3 regions of the Cupriavidus sp. 2TAF22 genome follow, and region 3 is predicted to be linked to each of the others. Evidence: predicted binding sites of a transcription regulator. Region 3 holds the regulator's gene; each other region holds the start of a gene.
The links. Region 3 encodes LexA, which represses DNA repair genes until DNA is damaged. Its sites were predicted from a motif close to ACTGTATNNNNATACAGT; they were not measured.
Positions count from the first base shown of each region.

Region 1: the regulator LexA is predicted to act here: its motif matches at 3,232-3,249, upstream of AB4Z48_RS03625 (PA0069 family radical SAM protein).
Region 2: the regulator LexA is predicted to act here: its motif matches at 1,992-2,009, upstream of recA (recombinase RecA).

Region 1 covers NZ_JBFRFX010000002.1:225,782-231,353, reverse strand. Annotated here, with positions in the region: gene AB4Z48_RS03640 (acyl-CoA dehydrogenase) at 1-113, shown strand, start outside; gene AB4Z48_RS03635 (D-amino acid dehydrogenase) at 181-1,485, opposite strand; gene AB4Z48_RS03630 (Lrp/AsnC ligand binding domain-containing protein) at 1,595-2,098, shown strand; gene AB4Z48_RS03625 (PA0069 family radical SAM protein) at 2,113-3,195, opposite strand; gene AB4Z48_RS03620 (LysR family transcriptional regulator) at 3,420-4,331, opposite strand; gene AB4Z48_RS03615 (TM2 domain-containing protein) at 4,359-4,850, opposite strand; gene AB4Z48_RS03610 (hypothetical protein) at 5,107-5,514, opposite strand.
Region 2 covers NZ_JBFRFX010000038.1:6,844-12,415, forward strand. Annotated here, with positions in the region: gene AB4Z48_RS31940 (sensor histidine kinase N-terminal domain-containing protein) at 1-1,139, opposite strand, end outside; gene AB4Z48_RS31945 (response regulator) at 1,222-1,908, opposite strand; gene recA (recombinase RecA) at 2,183-3,250, shown strand; gene recX (recombination regulator RecX) at 3,363-3,830, shown strand; gene AB4Z48_RS31960 (DUF2889 domain-containing protein) at 4,179-4,853, shown strand; gene sucC (ADP-forming succinate--CoA ligase subunit beta) at 4,922-5,572, shown strand, end outside.
Region 3 covers NZ_JBFRFX010000005.1:337-5,908, forward strand. Annotated here, with positions in the region: gene AB4Z48_RS07760 (DUF808 domain-containing protein) at 1-834, opposite strand, end outside; tRNA gene AB4Z48_RS07765 (tRNA-His) at 1,080-1,155, opposite strand; gene AB4Z48_RS07770 (hypothetical protein) at 1,292-1,462, opposite strand; gene lexA (transcriptional repressor LexA) at 1,580-2,236, opposite strand; gene AB4Z48_RS07780 (asparaginase) at 2,467-3,465, shown strand; gene rpsF (30S ribosomal protein S6) at 3,567-3,941, shown strand; gene priB (primosomal replication protein N) at 4,037-4,336, shown strand; gene rpsR (30S ribosomal protein S18) at 4,340-4,618, shown strand; gene rplI (50S ribosomal protein L9) at 4,650-5,102, shown strand; gene AB4Z48_RS07805 (replicative DNA helicase) at 5,322-5,572, shown strand, end outside.

The DNA of each region.
Region 1 (5,572 bases), on a different contig from region 3:
TCGCCACGGCGCATTTCTTCGCCGAGCACATCCTGTCGCAGGCATCGGGTTTGCGCGATGCCGTCGTGGCGGGCGCCGCGCCGGTCAATGCCTTGAGCGAAGCGCAGTTCTGACCTGTTCGTGCGCAAGCAAAAGGCGGCCCCGCGGGGCCGCCTTTTTTTACGCGCGAGCCCGGATCGCTCAGGCCACGGCGGGGCGGTGCACGGCGCGCGTGCCCGGCTGCTTCACATAGCGTGCCACCGACAGGTCGTCGGCGCGAATGGCGGGCGAGGTACCGGACACCAGGTCCGACAGCAGCTTGCCCGAGCCGCAGGCCATGGTCCAGCCCAGCGTGCCGTGCCCGGTATTGAGCCACAGGCCCTTGAGCGGAGTCGGGCCGACGATGGGGGTGCCATCCGGCGTCATCGGGCGCAGGCCGGTCCAGAACGTGGCGCGGCTGACATCGCCGGCGCCGGGGAACAGGTCGGTCACCACATGCTCCAGCGTGCGGCGCTTGGACGGGTCCAGCGAACGGTCATAGCCGACGATCTGGGCCATGCCGCCCACGCGGATACGGTCGTCGAAGCGCGTAATGGCAACCTTGTAGGTTTCGTCGAGCACCGTCGACACCGGGCTGCGGGTTGCATCGGTCATCGGCACGGTGATCGAGAAGCCCTTGAGCGGGTAGACCGGCAGGTTCGAGAGGCCCGGCAGGAAGTTCTTCACGAAGGGCGTCGACCAGCTGCCCAGCGCTACCACCACCAGGTCCGCCATCACGGGCTGGCCACCCACCATGGCGCCGGTGACCGCGTCGCCCTTGGTGAGCAGGCCGTCGATGGAGCGGTTGTAGTGGAACTGCACGCCCAGGCTCTCGGCCATGGCCGCGAGTTGCGTGGTGAAGAGCTGGCAGTCGCCGGTTTCGTCATTGGGGAGCCGCAGGCCGCCGCTCAGCTTTTGGCTGACGGCGGCAAGGGCCGGTTCGCTGGCGGCGAGGTCCTCGCGCGATAGCAACTGGTAGGGCACGCCGGCCTGTTCGAGCACGGCGATGTCCTTGGCCGCGCCCTCAAGCTGCTCGTCGGTGCGGAAGACCTGCAGCGTGCCTTGCTGGCGTCCTTCGTAGGCAATGCCGGTATCGGCGCGCAGGGCGCGGATGCAGTCGCGGCTGTATTCGGCCAGACGCACCATGCGTTCCTTGTTGATGGCGTAGCGCTCGGCCGAGCAGTTCATCAGCATCTGCCACATCCATTGCAACTGGAACAGGGTGCCGTCCGGACGGATGGAGAGCGGAGCATGCTGCTGGAACATCCACTTGATGGCCTTGAGCGGCACGCCCGGCGCGGCCCAAGGCGAGGCATAGCCCGGGGAGATCTGGCCGGCGTTGGCAAAACTGGTGCCCAGCGCGGGCGCGGCCTCGCGGTCGATCACGGTGACTTCATGGCCGGCGCGGGCCAGATACCAGGCGCTCGTCACGCCAATCACACCACTGCCAAGGACAAGGACGCGCATAGTCGGGGGCTCTCAACCAGAAAGTAAGTCAGATAAAGTATTTATCTCTATACTATTGAAATATGTGCAGTCATAGTTATCGTAATTTTCAGAGAAACAGGATTTACTCATGAGAACAAGTCGTCAGCCCCTGCGCAGCCTGGACCGGCTCGACCGCAAGATCCTGGCGCTGCTCCAGGCCGATGGCCGCATGTCGATGAAGGAGCTTGCGGAAGCCGTGGGGCTGACCATCACGCCCTGCATCGAGCGGGTCAAGCGCATGGAGCGCGACGGGGTCATCATGGGCTACTACGCGCGGCTCAATCCCGCGCTGCTGGGCAGCGGCCTGCTGGTCTTCGTGGAGATCTCGCTCGGCAACAAGTCGGGCAATATGTTCGAGCAGTTCCGCCGCGAGGTATCACGCATTCCCGAGGTGCTCGAATGCCACCTGGTGTCGGGCGACTTCGATTACCTGATCAAGGCGCGCATCCGCGAGATCGGCGAGTACCGCCGCCTGCTCGGCGATATCCTGCTGCAGTTGCCGGGCGCCGCGCAGTCCAAGAGCTATGTGGTGATGGAAGAGATCAAGGAAACGCTGGCGATCGCGGTCGACGAAAAGGCGCCGCTTGCCTGAAGCCGCGGCGCGGTTCAGAACAGTTTCATTTGCGCTGCGGCGCCGTCCCGGGAAAACAGTTCGGTGGTCAGCGCATGGCGCTCGGTATTCAGGCCGAAGCGCCGGCATGCCAGCTTGAAACGCTTGCTCAGGAGTTCGGCAAAGATACCGGTGCCCGTCATGCGCACGCCGAACCGCGAGTCGTAGGCCTGGCCGCCGCGCATTTGCGCCACCAGGCTTTCGACGTGCTTCGCGCGCAGCGGATGATAGGTGGCCAGCCATTCGGAGAACAATGCCGCCACCTCGCGCGGCAGGCGCAGCAGGGTGTACGCCGCGCTGCGCGCCCCGGCCTTGGCGCAGGCTTCGAGGATGGCCTCCATCCCGGAGTCGGTCAGGCCGGGAATCACGGGCGCCACAATCACGCCGACCGGAATGCCGGCTTCGCGCAGAGCCGCGATCGCGGCCAGGCGGCGCGCCGGTGCGCTGGCACGGGGTTCGAGCGTGCGTGCGATCTCATTGTCGAGCGAGGTGACCGACACATGGACGCGCACCAGGTTCCTGGCCGCCATGCGCTGCAGGATATCGATGTCGCGGGTGACCACGCCCGACTTGGTGATGATGGCCACGGGATGATTGAAGCGCTCCAGCACCTCCAGGATCCCCCGTGTGATTCGCAGGCCCCGCTCGATGGGCTGGTATGGGTCCGTATTGACTCCCAGCGCGATTACCGACGGCGTGTAGCGGCGGCTGCCGAGTTCGGCCTCGAGCAGGGCCGCGGCGTTTTCCTTCGCGTACAGGCGGGTCTCGAAGTCGAGGCCAGGCGAAAGTCCCAGATAGGCATGGCTGGGCCGCGCGTAGCAGTAGATGCATCCATGCTCGCAGCCACGATAGGGGTTGATGGACGCGTGGAAGGGCAGGTCCGGCGACTGGTTGTGCGAGACGATGCGTCTGGCCTTCTCCGTGAAGACAATGGTCTGGATCGGTGGTGTCGTTGGCTCATCGGCGGCTTGCCATTCATCGTCGACGCGCTCGCGGGTCCATGCATCGAACCGGCTGACATCATTCGAGCGCGCAGCCCTGCCTTTTAGCGGGCTGATGGGGTGGGGTCGGTTCGGCACGGGGGCTGTCCTGCATCCAAGGTAATCTGGGTTGATACTGTATATTTATACAGTAGTCGCGCCAAAATACCAAGGCCCGGTCGCACCTGCGCATAGCGGTCCGACAGCCGGACGGAATCGAGGCGTGAACGCAGGCGTGCCGGCAGGAGGCAATGTCTGGGATGGCAGGGCTGAGGCATCGCGGCAGGCGGCGGGGCAGCCTGGCCAGTTCGCGCCGGGGGGCGCTATTGCGCGGGCTCGCTGTCCCAGTAGGGCGGAGAGCCGAAACATGCGGCGAAGAAATCGATGAACGCGCGGGTCTTGGCCGGCACCTGCCGGCGGCTGGGGTAGACCGCCCAGATCGAAACTGCCGGCAGCACGGGATAATCGGTCAGCACGCTGACCAGCGCGCCGCTGCGCAGGTGGGGGCCGACATCCCAGGTCGACTTGAGCGCCAGCCCCATGCCGGCCAGGATGGCATCGCGGATGACCTCGCCGTTGTCCGTGCGCAGGTTTCCGCTCACTGCCACCACGGTCTTGCCGAGCGCCGTGTCGAACTGCCATGAGGCCTGGTCGCTGAGCACCAGGCAATTGTGCTGGCGCAGGTCTTCCGGATGTCGCGGCGTGCCATGCGTGGCAAGGTAGGCAGGCGAGGCGCAGATGGCGCGGTGGCTCGGCGCCAGCGGCCGCGCCACCAGCGACGAATCGGGCAGGGCCCCCATGCGCAGCGCCACGTCGACGCCGGCCTCGACCAGGTCGATCACCTGGTCGGTCAGGCGCAGATCCAGCGACAGTCCCGGATAAGCCGAGAGGAAGGCAGGAATGGCCGGGGAGACATGCTGTCGGCCGAACGAAGCGGGCACCGCGACGCGCAATTGCCCGTGCGGGGCTTCGGCGCCTCGGCCCACCGCTTGCGCCGCGAGGTCGGCGGTGTCGAGCAGTTGCCCGGCATGCTCGAGGAAACGCTGGCCGTCGCCGGTCAGCGAGATGCGCCGCGTGGTCCGGTGCAGAAGCCGCGTCCCCAGTTGCTGCTCGAGTTGCGCGAGCCTGCTGCTGGCCGACGAGGTGGATAGCCCGAGATCGCGCGCCGCGGCCGACAGGTTGCCCAGCGTGGCGGCGCGCACGAAGACGGCGATGTCGAGCAGGTCGAAGTGCATTGGCGCCGGAATGGCTGCGCCGTGCGCTTATTGCGAGAGGGCGCGGGCCGCCTCGACCTGGGATTCGAAGAAGGTCTGGAAGCTGATGGCGAGGCCGGCCATCAGCAGCCCGGTGCCGATCAGCAGTGACAGGATGACCAGGATCACGACTGGCCAGCCGGAGCGCGTCGGCTTGCCGTGCGGGTTGAAGCGGGCGTCCCATTTGTCGTCCGGACGCAGCCCGTACACGATGGCCGTGAGGAAGGCTGCGATCACCGACGTGCCGCCGGCCACCGCGAAGGTCCAGTTCAGCGCCGGCGAGCCGGCCCCGGTCTGCATCGACGCCACGCCGATCGCGCCGGCCAGCGTCGCCAGCAGATGGGCCCAGCCGAACTTGTCGCGCAACCCGCCCAGGTAGAAGCGGTGAAGCCCCAGGCTGCCGAACAGGAAGGCCAGTGCCACCGTGATCAGCTTCGATTTTCCGGGGGATGTCGTGACGGTCGCGGCGGCAGATGATGGGGCTTGGGTGGCGGCAGGCATGGGCAGCTACGAAGTGGAGGGCCGGCAAGGCGTGCCGGCACAGGGTCGGGGTGAGGGCCAGGCAGGCTGGCGCCGGCGCTCATTGTACGCCGCTACGCGGCGCGGACAATGCGGCACAGGCGCGCTGCCGCCGTCGCTTGCGAACTGTTTGGATACTGCCCGGGAACCGTGCGAGAGGCGCGACCAAAGCCAAGCCGGGACAGCGCCGCGAGGGGGATGCGAGGGGGATGCGAGAAGTGGATATCGTGCTGGCAGCCTAGCGGCTGCCGTCCCGGCCACGGGCCTGCCAACCCGGGCCCATGCCGGAGCCGCGCTGATCGCCACGCCCGCCATCGGCCTGCGCATTGCGATCGGGGTGGCGGCCGCGTTCGTCTTCGCGTTCCTGGGGGGGCGGCGGGCGGCCGTTCAGGCGGTCGTCCGCGCGGGCGCGCGCTTCCATGCGTTCGATCTGGGCGCGTACATGGTCCTGCCGTTCGGCACGCACGCTTGCCATTTCCCAGCCACCCTGGCTCGGTTGCCCGCGCGCATTGGTCATGTTCCGGCCTTCGGGCCGGTTATGTTGCCAGAACGCGACCTGAGCGTGGCCGGCAGGGCTGAGGCCGATCAGGAAGACGGCCAACAGGATGCCAGCCACCGGGTCGCGCAGGAGATTGCGGGGGAGCATGCGGAATCCCAGTTTCCTGTCGCGCGGTGATGTTATTGGTAGATGGAATCATGGTACG
Region 2 (5,572 bases), on a different contig from region 3:
GGCAGCCAGTCCTTGACCACCTCGCGCGCCAGCGCGCCCAGGTCCAGCGGCGCCATGCTGCCGGCACCGGCCAGGTTCTCCGTGCGCGCCAGCGACAGCAGCTGCGTCACCAGGTGGGCCGTGCGTTCCGAGCTGCCGGCGATCTGCGCCAGCGACTTGCGCAATTCCTCGGGCGACTGTTCGCGCTGCGCCAGTTCGGCCTGCATGCGCAGCCCGGCCAGCGGGGTCTTCATCTGGTGCGCGGCATCGGCGATAAAGCGCTTCTGTGTCTGCACCGACATGTCCAGGCGCGCCAGCAGGTCGTTGAAGGACGCCACCAGCGGCGTGATCTCCTGCGGCGCGGCGTGCTCGTCGATGGGGCTGGTATCGCCGGGATTGCGCGCGCGGATGCGTTGCTGGATCGCGGTCAGCGGCGCCAGCCCGCGCGTCAGGCCGAACCACACCAGCACCACCGCGAGCGGCAGGATCACGAACTGCGGCAGGATCACGCCCTTGATGATCTCGTTGGCCAGGCGCGCGCGCTTGTCCAGGGTCTCGCCCACCTGCACCAGCACCGGCTGCGTGTCGCCGCCGTGCTTGAGATCGACATAGGTGTAGGCGACGCGCACGTCGTTGCCGGCCACCCGGTCGTCGCGCAGCGACACCAGCCCGGCGTGGCCGCGGTCGTCCTCGCTGGGCAGCGGCAGGTCGTTGTCGCCGGCCACGAACTCGCCGTGCGTGCCGACTACCTGGTAGTAGATGTTGTCGCTCTCGTCGGCACGCAGGATCTCGCGCGCGGACAGCGGCAGCTGCAGCGTGACGCGCCCGTTGACCTCGCGCACCTGCTGCGAGAGCACGATGGCGCTGGCTTCCAGCGAGCGGTCGAACGGGCCGTTGGCGATGGATTTGGCCACCAGGTAGGTCACCGCGATGCTCATCGGCCAGAGCAGCAGCAGCGGGGCCAGCATCCAGTCCAGGATCTCGCCGAACAGCGAGCGCGGGGACGGATGGCCGGCGCTGTCCTCAAGGTGCGGCAGGGCTTCGGCCAGCGCTTCGTCGGCGACGCCGGCATCCGGCGAGGCGGATCCGTCCGGGGACGATGCGGGCGGCGCGGGCCGTGCGGCCCGCGCGCGCCGCCGGGGCAGTCGCAGCAGGCTCATGAGACGGGAGTAGGGTGGTCCGGAGTGGCCGGAGTGGCGTAACCAGGGTAAGCAGGGGAAGGCAAGGCGCGGATGGTGTCTCCTAGCCGTGGACCGCGGCAGCCTGGAATTTCTCCAGGCAATAGCCCAGGCCGCGAACCGTGGCGATGCGGATGCCGCCCACCTCGATCTTCTTGCGCAGCCGGTGCACGTAGACTTCGATGGCGTTGTTGCTGACCTCCTCGCCCCATTCGCACAGGTGGTCCACCAGTTGCTCCTTCGATACCAGCCGCCCGGTGCGGGTCAGCAGGATTTCCAGCAGCCCCACCTCGCGCGCGGAAAGGTCCAGCATCTGTTCGTTCAGGTAGGCGATGCGGCCGACCTGGTCGAAGGCGAGCGGCCCGTGCCGCGTCAGCGTGGCACCGCCGCCGGACCCGCGCCGCACCAGCGCGCGCACGCGTGCCTCCAGCTCGGACAGGGCAAAGGGCTTGGCCATGTAGTCGTCGGCGCCCAGGTCCAGTCCCTTGACGCGCTCGTCCACGCCGTCGGCCGCGGTCAGGATCAGCACCGGCACCATGGCGCCGCGCGCGCGCAGGCGCTTGAGCACTTCCAGGCCGGGCATGCGCGGCAGGCCGAGGTCGAGGATCAGCAGGTCGAAGGTCTGGGTGGACAGCGCCGAATCGGCCTCCACCCCGCTGGCGACATGATCTACGGCATAGCCGGAGTGGCGCAGGGAGCGCGTGAGGCCGTCGGCCAGCACATCGTCATCTTCGGCGATCAGAATACGCATGGTTGTCTCCACCCAGGCTCGGCTTTGGCGCACCTTTTGTGACCCGTCGTTGCCAGGTGACGCGGGTGGGGCTTGCCAAGCATACTGTTTTTTTATACAGTACCCGCTTGTTCCGGTCGCGCTTTGCGCGGGCCGGCATTTACCGGATTACTAGCCGCCTCTTTTACGCGCAAGTCGCGTGGCGAGTTGCGCGGCGCGGGGCGGGCGCAAGCCCGCAAAAGCAGGCAGCGCGCCACATGCGGCCTATTTATACACCATTGATGGAAGGACGACCATGGATGACGGCAAGAAGGCGAGTGCTGGCGTGAACGCCGAAAAGCAGAAGGCGCTGGCGGCCGCGCTGGCCCAGATCGAGAAGCAGTTCGGCAAGGGCTCGATCATGAAACTGGGCGAAGCCGACATCGATCAGGATATCCAGGTCGTGTCCACCGGCTCGCTGGGCCTGGACATCGCGCTGGGCGTCGGCGGCCTGCCGCGCGGCCGCGTGGTGGAAATCTACGGTCCGGAATCCTCGGGCAAGACCACGCTGACGCTGCAGGTGGTGGCCGAGATGCAGAAGCTGGGCGGCACCTGCGCCTTTATCGACGCCGAGCACGCACTCGACGTCAACTATGCCGGCAAGCTGGGCGTGTCCGTGGGTGATCTGCTGATCTCCCAGCCCGACACCGGCGAGCAGGCGCTGGAAATCACCGACGCGCTGGTGCGCTCCGGCTCGGTCGACCTGATCGTCATCGACTCGGTGGCGGCACTGGTGCCCAAGGCCGAAATCGAAGGCGAGATGGGCGATTCGCTGCCCGGCCTGCAGGCCCGCCTGATGAGCCAGGCGCTGCGCAAGCTSACSGSCWCSATCWMGCGCWCSAAYTGCMTGGTGATCTTCATCAACCAGATCCGCATGAAGATCGGYGTGATGTWCGGYTCGCCYGARACCACCACCGGCGGYAACGCGCTSAAGTTCTACGCGTCGGTCCGCCTCGATATCCGCCGCATCGGCTCGATCAAGAAGGGCGACGACGTGATCGGCAACGAAACCAAGGTCAAGGTGGTCAAGAACAAGGTCTCGCCGCCGTTCCGCGAGGCGTTCTTCGACATCCTCTATGGCCAGGGCATCTCGCGCCAGGGCGAAATCATCGATCTCGGCGTGGATGCCAAGGTCGTCGAGAAGTCGGGCGCCTGGTACAGCTACAAGGGCGAGAAGATCGGCCAGGGCAAGGACAATGCGCGCGAATACCTGCGCGAGAATCCCGATATCGCCGACGAGATCGAGAACAAGGTGCGCGAATCGCTGGGCGTGGTGCTGATGAACGGCACGCCTGCCGCCGCGGTCACTGCCGCCGAGGCCTGAGCGCAGCCGGCCGGGGCAATCCCGGCCGCGATCCGAGCCTGACCGGGGCGGCACGTGCGACAGCGCGCGCCGCCCCGGTGTCATTTGGTGTGCATTCGCGACGTCTTTCTTCATGGCCACCCGTCCCCCTCTCTCCCTCAAGGCCCGCGCGGTCGGCTACCTGTCGCGCCGCGAGCACAGCCGCACGGAGCTGGCTCGCAAGCTGGCCCCGCACGCGGAGTCCCCGGAAGCCCTGGAGCAATTGCTGGACGCGCTCGAGCGCGAGAACTGGCTGTCCAATGCGCGCTTCGTCGACAGCCTGGTGCACCGCCGCGCCAGCCGCTACGGTGCCGCCCGCGTCATGCAGGAGGCTCGCACCCACCAGCTCGGCAGCGATCAGCTGGCCGACCTGCAGGAGCGCCTGCGCGATTCCGAGCTGGAGCGGGGCCGCGCGGTCTGGCAGAAGCGCTTCGGCGCCCCGCCGGCCACGCCGGAAGAGCGGGCAAGGCAGATCCGCTTCCTGGTGGCCCGCGGTTTCTCCCGCTCGGTGGTCAGCCGCATCATCAAGGGCGCGGACGAGTGGCTGGACGGCGGCGACTGAGGTGGGCCGCCGCGGGTCGTGGCGTGTCCCTGCGCGACGTGACGCACCCGCAATATCATGCACCGGCACGGGGCGCATACCTGCGTTGCAAGTAGGCGTATTCGCGCCGCGCGCAGCCTGGCCGCGCGGGCCGCATGACCGCCTCGGGGCGCGCTTTCCCGCACCGCAGCAGGCGATCCGCCGCCCGACAATCGCCTCCAACAGCACCGCGTGCAGTTAGTTCCCGGCCAAAGTTGTCCGTCATGTTAAAATCCTGCGGTTTTCCGGCCCAGCCGCCCCCAAAAGCAGTCCTTTGGTCGTTCGTAGCTGTTCATTAGCCGTCCGTTCCCCCCGCTCCAGCCTGCTGTCATGCCGCTTTCCCCGCCCGTCAACCGCTCCCTGCGCCATCGTCGTGCCATCACGGCCGAGGCCTATCTTAGGGACGATGGCCTGTGGGATATCGAAGCGCGCCTGACCGACACCAAGCCGCGTGCGATCCCGCTGGCCGGCGGCGGCGTGCGCCCGGTGGGCGAGCCCCTGCATGACCTGTGGCTGCGCGTCACGATCGACGTGCGCATGAATGTGGTGGACGCCGATGCCTGTTCTGACTGGGTGCCTTACCCCGGGCAGTGCGACACCATCGGCCCGGCCTACCGCAAGCTCATCGGCCTGAACCTGATGAAGGGCTTCCGCAAGGCGGTGCGCGAACGTCTGTCCGGCGTGGCCGGCTGCACCCACCTGACCGAGCTGGCCGGCGTGCTGCCGACCACCGCGATCCAGGCCTTTGCCGGCGACGTCATCAATATTCGCGACGCCGGCGCCGAAGACACCAATCCCGAACCCCCTTACCAGTTGCACGGCTGCCATGCCCTGCATTTCGAAGGTGAGGTGGTGCGCCAGTTTTACCCGCGCTGGTATGGTCACCAGCCGAAGCCGAGGATCAGGACCGAAGGGTCCCCGACCCCGGCGGCGCAGCCAGCGGAGGCGCTCGCCGCCGCCGAAGGCGGCGCCGTATCCCGCAGGCCTACCGGCACGTCCGGCTAAGTCGCACGGCCTGCAAAACGCCGAGATTCCATCTCTACACTTTTACGCCTACCCGAAAGGAAACACGCATGAATATCCATGAGTACCAAGGCAAGGAAATCCTGCGCAAATACAATGTGCCGGTTCCGCGCGGCATCCCCGCGTTCTCGGTCGAAGAGGCCCTGAAGGCTGCTGAGCAACTGGGCGGCCCGGTCTGGGTCGTCAAGGCGCAGATCCACGCGGGCGGCCGCGGCAAGGGTGGCGGCGTGAAGGTGGCCAAGAGCATCGACGATGTGAAGACCTACGCCAGCAACATCCTGGGCATGACCCTGGTCACGCACCAGACCGGCCCGGAAGGCAAGAAGGTCAACCGCCTGCTGGTCGAAGAAGGCGCTGACATCAAGAAGGAACTCTACGTCAGCCTGGTGGTGGACCGCGTTTCGCAGAAGGTGGCCCTGATGGCTTCCAGCGAAGGCGGCATGGACATCGAAGAAGTCGCTGCCCACAGCCCGGAAAAGATCCACACGCTGATCATCGATCCGGCAACCGGCCTGGCCGATGCCGACGCTGACGACATCGCCCGCAAGATCGGCGTGCCCGACGCGAGCGTGGCGCAAGCCCGCCAGGCCCTGCAAGGCCTGTACAAGGCATTCTGGGACACCGATGCTTCGCTGGCCGAAATCAACCCGCTGATCCTGACCGGCGACGGTAAGGTGATCGCGCTCGACGCCAAGTTCAAC
Region 3 (5,572 bases):
GTTGAGCAGCAGCGGTCCGAGCATTTCCAGGCTGCTTCCCACGCTTGGTACATCCGCCAGAACGCCGGTCACGAGATCCGTCAAATGATGCGCGCCGGGGAATCCGTGGACCAGGATCCCGCCGCCAACCAGGAACATCGCCACGGTACCCGCCACCGAGAGCGCCCGCATCAGCCAGGGCGCCATGCGCAGGATGCCGCGGCCCGCAGCGCGCGCCGCGGCCGATGAGCGCTGGTGCAGATAGAGTCCGGCGTCGTCCAGTTTGACGATGCCGGCCACCAGGCCATAGACACCTACCGTCATGATCAGGGCAATCGCCGTCAACACGGCAACCTGCGTCCCGAACGCGGCGCTCGAAACGGTGCCGAGGGAAATGACGATGATTTCAGCCGACAAGATGAAATCCGTACGCACTGCGCCGCGGATCTTCGACCTTTCGAGAGCGGTGGGGTCCGCCGTCTCCGGCGCCGGGCTTGCTGCTGTCTCCTGCCCGTCCTGATGCATGAAGCCGTGCGCAATCTTTTCGAAACCCTCGTAGCAGAGGAAGGCGCCGCCGGCCATCAGCAGCGGCACGATCGCCCACGGGATGACGGCACTGATGGCCAGCGCGGATGGTACCAAGATGGCCTTGTTGCGCAGGGATCCCTTCGCAACAGCCCAAACCACCGGCAACTCGCGTTCAGCGTTGACACCGCTGACCTGCTGGGCATTGAGGGCGAGATCGTCGCCGAGCACGCCCGCGGTCTTCTTGGCGGCCAATTTGCTCAAGGCCGCCACGTCGTCAAGCATGGTAGTGATGTCGTCGATCAGCAGAAGCAGGCTCGAGCCAGCCATATCCAGATCTCCCGGGTGGGTAGCGAGAAAGCAGATACGTCGCGCATTTGCCGCGCGCATGGAGCATACGGCGTCGTCAGAATACCGCTATTGCCTCGTTGAGCCAGGCAAATAACGCGAGTGCGTAGACGAAATGGGGAGGGGAGAGGGCGCCGGAATCGGCTTGCGATCGGGCCTGAGACAAATAACAGACCCACAAACAAAAACAGCGAGCTTCGCAGCTCGCTGTTTTTGCAATGCAATTCTGGGGTGGCTGATGGGACTCGAACCCACGACGACAGGAATCACAATCCTGGACTCTACCAACTGAGCTACAGCCACCGTCGTAGTCTTTCAGCTGAGTGCTGATCGACGAAAAACAAGATTATACAAACTTCATTCGCGGATGGCTAGTACTTCGCTCAAATTTTTTCGTGATGCCAGGGCGCCGTTGAATCGAGGGATACGCAACGCGATTTCACGCGGAGAGCTTGGGGAGATCTTCCAGTTCGAGCATGCGGCAGATGGCTGCCATGCTGCCGACCATGGTGCGGCGTTGCGCGCCCTGATAGATACGCACGCCCTTGGACTGGCGGAACGGGACGGGCTTGACGGGGCGGCGGGCGGAGAAGCGGTTGGCTGGCAGCATGGCTACACCTGGTAATTTGCAACAACAGTTGGCGGCACCCGCGGCGCGGGTGGCGTTGGCACAAACGGGTGCAGCTTGATGCGGGGCAGGCCCGCTCCAGCCGCACTTGTTGAATCGTCAGAAGGCGCCGGTACGAATCAGGCCGACGGCAATGCCTTCGAGCGAGAACTCTTCGCGGCCGGGCTCAACGATGATGCTGGCGAAGTCGGGGTTCTCTGCGATCAGTTCGATGGTGTCGCCCCGTCGGTTGAGGCGTTTGACAGTGACGTCGTCGCCGAGGCGGGCTACGACGATCTTGCCGTTGGCGGCTTCGCTGGCGCGTTTGACGGCGAGTAGGTCGCCGTCGAGGATGCCGGCGTCGCGCATGCTCAGGCCGCGGACGCGAAGGAGGTAGTCGGGCTGGACTTCGAATACCGAGGCATCGACCTGATACTGGCGGTCGATATGCTCGGCCGCAAGGATTGGGCTACCTGCGGCGACACGCCCGACCAGCGGCAGCGTCAGTTGCATCACGCCGGCCATGGGGAGGGAGAACTGGTCGGGCAGTTCCGAGTCGCTGCGCCATACCTTGAGGCGAATGCCGCGCGACGCGCCAGGCGTGAGTTCGATCACGCCTTTTCGTGCCAGGGCGCGCAGATGTTCTTCTGCGGCGTTGGGCGAGGAGAAGCCGAACTTGGCGGCGATCTCGGCACGGGTGGGCGGGAAGCCGGTGTGCTGGAGGGTGCTGCGAATCAGGTCGAAAATCTGCTGCTGTCGCGGTGTCAGGGTCGCCATGGTCGCCGTATGTGAAAGCACTGTATGTTTAAACAGTATGCTGTGATTTTATACAGTATCGAGTGAAGTGCAAGCGGAATTTTGGGAGGCTGCTCATCGACAGGCGCTTTGTCGCACGCCAGGCGGGTTGTGCTGGTCGCAAGTGTGGGGCGGTAAGCGAGTTACAATCCGCGGCACGCAAATCGCTGATTTCGTGTCTTTTGAATCCGGATTCCAACACGTCCCCCGCCATGTCCCTATTGCGTCGCGTCGTCGTGCTCGCCACCGGCGGCACCATCGCAGGTTCCTCCTCCAATCCGGCCAGTAGCGCCAAATACCAGGCGGCCACGGTGCCGGTGGCGTCCTTGCTTGGCGCGGTGCCGGCGCTCGGCAGTGTGGCCCGCATCGAGGCCGAGCAGGTCGCCCAGGTAGATAGCAAGGACATGTCGTTCGCGCTCTGGTCGAGGCTGGTCGAGCGCATCCGCTTCTGGTCCGCGCAACCCGACGTTGCCGGCATTGTCGTGACGCACGGCACCGACACGCTCGAAGAGACGGCGATGGTGTTGCACCTCGCTTGTCCCGTCGGGCTGCCCATCGTGCTGACCGCGGCCATGCGGCCTTCGACCTCGTTGTCGGCCGACGGGCCGCTGAACCTGCTCGACGCCGTGCGTGTGGCCAGCCACGCGCAGGCGGTGGGGAAGGGCGTGCTGCTGGTCATCAACCAGGAGATCCACGCCGCGCGCGACGTTGTGAAGGCGCACACGTCGGCAGTGAACGCCTTCGCTTCGCCAGCGGGCGGGCCGGTCGGTTATGTGCAGGATGACTTCGTGGGCTTCACGCGCGCCCCGGCGCGGTTGCCGGCCGCGGCCATGCCGATGCCGCAGGCCTGGCCCAAGGTGGAGATTCTCGCCAGCTATGCGGAGCCGGGCCGGGTGGTCGTCGACGCGCTGGTCGGGGCGGGCGTGAACGGTCTTGTCGTGGCGGCCGCGGGCAACGGCTCGATCCACCAGTCGCTGGCCGAGGCATTGGCCGAGGCGGCCGCGGCCGGCGTGGCGGTCGTGCGCAGTTCGCGCACCGGTGCGGGTCATGTGGCGATTCCGGTGGCGCCGCGGCCGGCGTCCGGTGTTTTCGTTGCGGCCGGCAACCTGAATCCTTATAAGGCACGCGTGCTCCTGCTGTTTGCCCTGGCGGGGACTCCCGCGCTGGCGTCCGATCCGGTCGCGCTGCAGGCGCTGTTCGCGGGGAGTTGAAGCGACTTGCCGAGTAAGGCGAAAGCGCGCTATACTTTAAGGCTATCCAACCTTGCCGCACCGGACATGGCGCCCGGGTGGCTTATCCAAAAGGAGCGTCAATGCGTCATTACGAAATCGTATTTATCGTCCATCCGGACCAGAGTGAACAAGTTCCGGCCATGATCGAGCGTTACAAGACGCTGGTCACGTCGCAGGAAGGCCAGATCCACCGCGTGGAAGACTGGGGCCGCCGTCAGATGGCCTACATGATCCAGAAGCTGGCCAAGGCTCACTACGTTTGCCTGAACATCGAATGCGGCAAGGAAACCCTGGCTGAACTCGAACACGCGTTCAAGTTCAACGACGCGGTGCTGCGCCACCTCATCGTTCAGACCAAGAAGGCCGAAACCGCACCGTCCCCGATGATGAAGGAAGTGCAGCGCGAAGAAGCCCGCAAGGCCGCGCAACAGACCAGCGAAGCCCCGGCCGCGTAAGTGCGGACCGTTGCGGTTGCCGCAGACGCTGAGTACGTGAGGCGTCGCGGCGGCGCGGGCGGGCATGGGTACAGGCATCGGGAAGGGAGGCAGCGTTGAACCAGTTAAGGCTCTGCGCAACCCTCGCCGAACGCGATGCCTTGCGCTACACCCCGGCAGGCGTCCCCGTCGTCAACTGCATCTTGCAGTACGCGGGCCAGACCGTCGAGGCGCAAACGCCCAGGCAGGTGGAATTTGCCATCGCCGCCATGGGAATCGGCCAGGTTGGGCAACGGCTCGAGCGTACCCCGCTCGGCGCGATGCTCGACTGCGAAGGATTCCTCGCTCGCAAGCACCGCAACAGCAAGGCTCTCGTCTTTCACATCACTGGATGTAAAGCATTCGAAAAGGATTGAATCATGGCATTCGTCAAACGTGACAACAAGAACAAGAAGCGCTTCCAACAGCAGAACCCGCTGTTCAAGCGCAAGCGCTTCTGCCGCTTCACCGTGGCTGGCGTGGAACAGATCGACTACAAGGATCTGGACACCCTGAAGGATTTCATCGGCGACAACGGCAAGATCACGCCGGCCCGCCTGACCGGTACCAAGGCTCACTATCAGCGTCAGCTCGATACGGCCATCAAGCGCGCGCGTTTCCTCGCGCTGATGCCCTACACCGACCTGCACAAGAACTGATCGGCCCTAGGTCCGTCAAGGAGAAAACACGATGCAAATCATTCTGCTGGAAAAAGTCATCAACCTGGGCAACCTGGGTGACATCGTTCGCGTGAAGGACGGCTACGCCCGTAACTTCCTGATCCCGAACAAGAAGGCCCGCCGTGCGACCCAGACCGCCATCAGCGAGTTCGAAGTCAAGCGCGCCGAGCTGGAAAAGGCCGCCGCCGAGAAGCTGGCCGCTGCGCAAGCCGAAGGCGAAAAGCTGAACGGCCTGACCGTGCAGATCACCCAGAAGTCGGGTGTGGACGGCCGCCTGTTCGGTTCGGTCACCAACGCCGACATCGCCGAAGCCCTGGAAGGCCAAGGCTTCAAGATCGAGAAGGCGCAAGTGCGCCTGCCGAACGGCCCGCTGAAGGTCGTTGGCGATCATCCGGTCAGCGTTTCGCTGCACACGGACGTGCTGGTCGATGTGACCATCGCCGTCCTGGGCGAGCACGTCTAAGACCGGATTCGATGCCACCGCGGGCCCCGCTCAGGGGCTGGCGGCGGGCATCGATTGCTGGCAACAACAAAAAAGGCAGGGGCCAAGCGCTCCTGCCTTTTTTGCTTTGGGCTTCATTGCGACAGGCTGGTCGTCCCGCCGTCACTTCATCGCGGACGATGGCTGACAGCCGCGATTTCTCCTGCGACGGGGGCCCGGCCACCGTTATAATCCCTCCCCATGAACGCGCCCGTCGCAGACCCCCAACTAGATAATCTCAAGGTTCCACCACACTCCATCGAGGCCGAGCAATCGGTACTCGGTGGCCTGTTGCTGGACAACGCCGCCTGGGACCGTATCGCCGATTTCCTGTCCGAAGCGGACTTCTATCGCTTCGATCACCGGATGATCTTCCAGAGCATCTCCCGGCTGATCGCTGCTACCAAGCCTGCCGACGTCATCACCGTCTACGAGGTGTTGCAGGGAGCCGG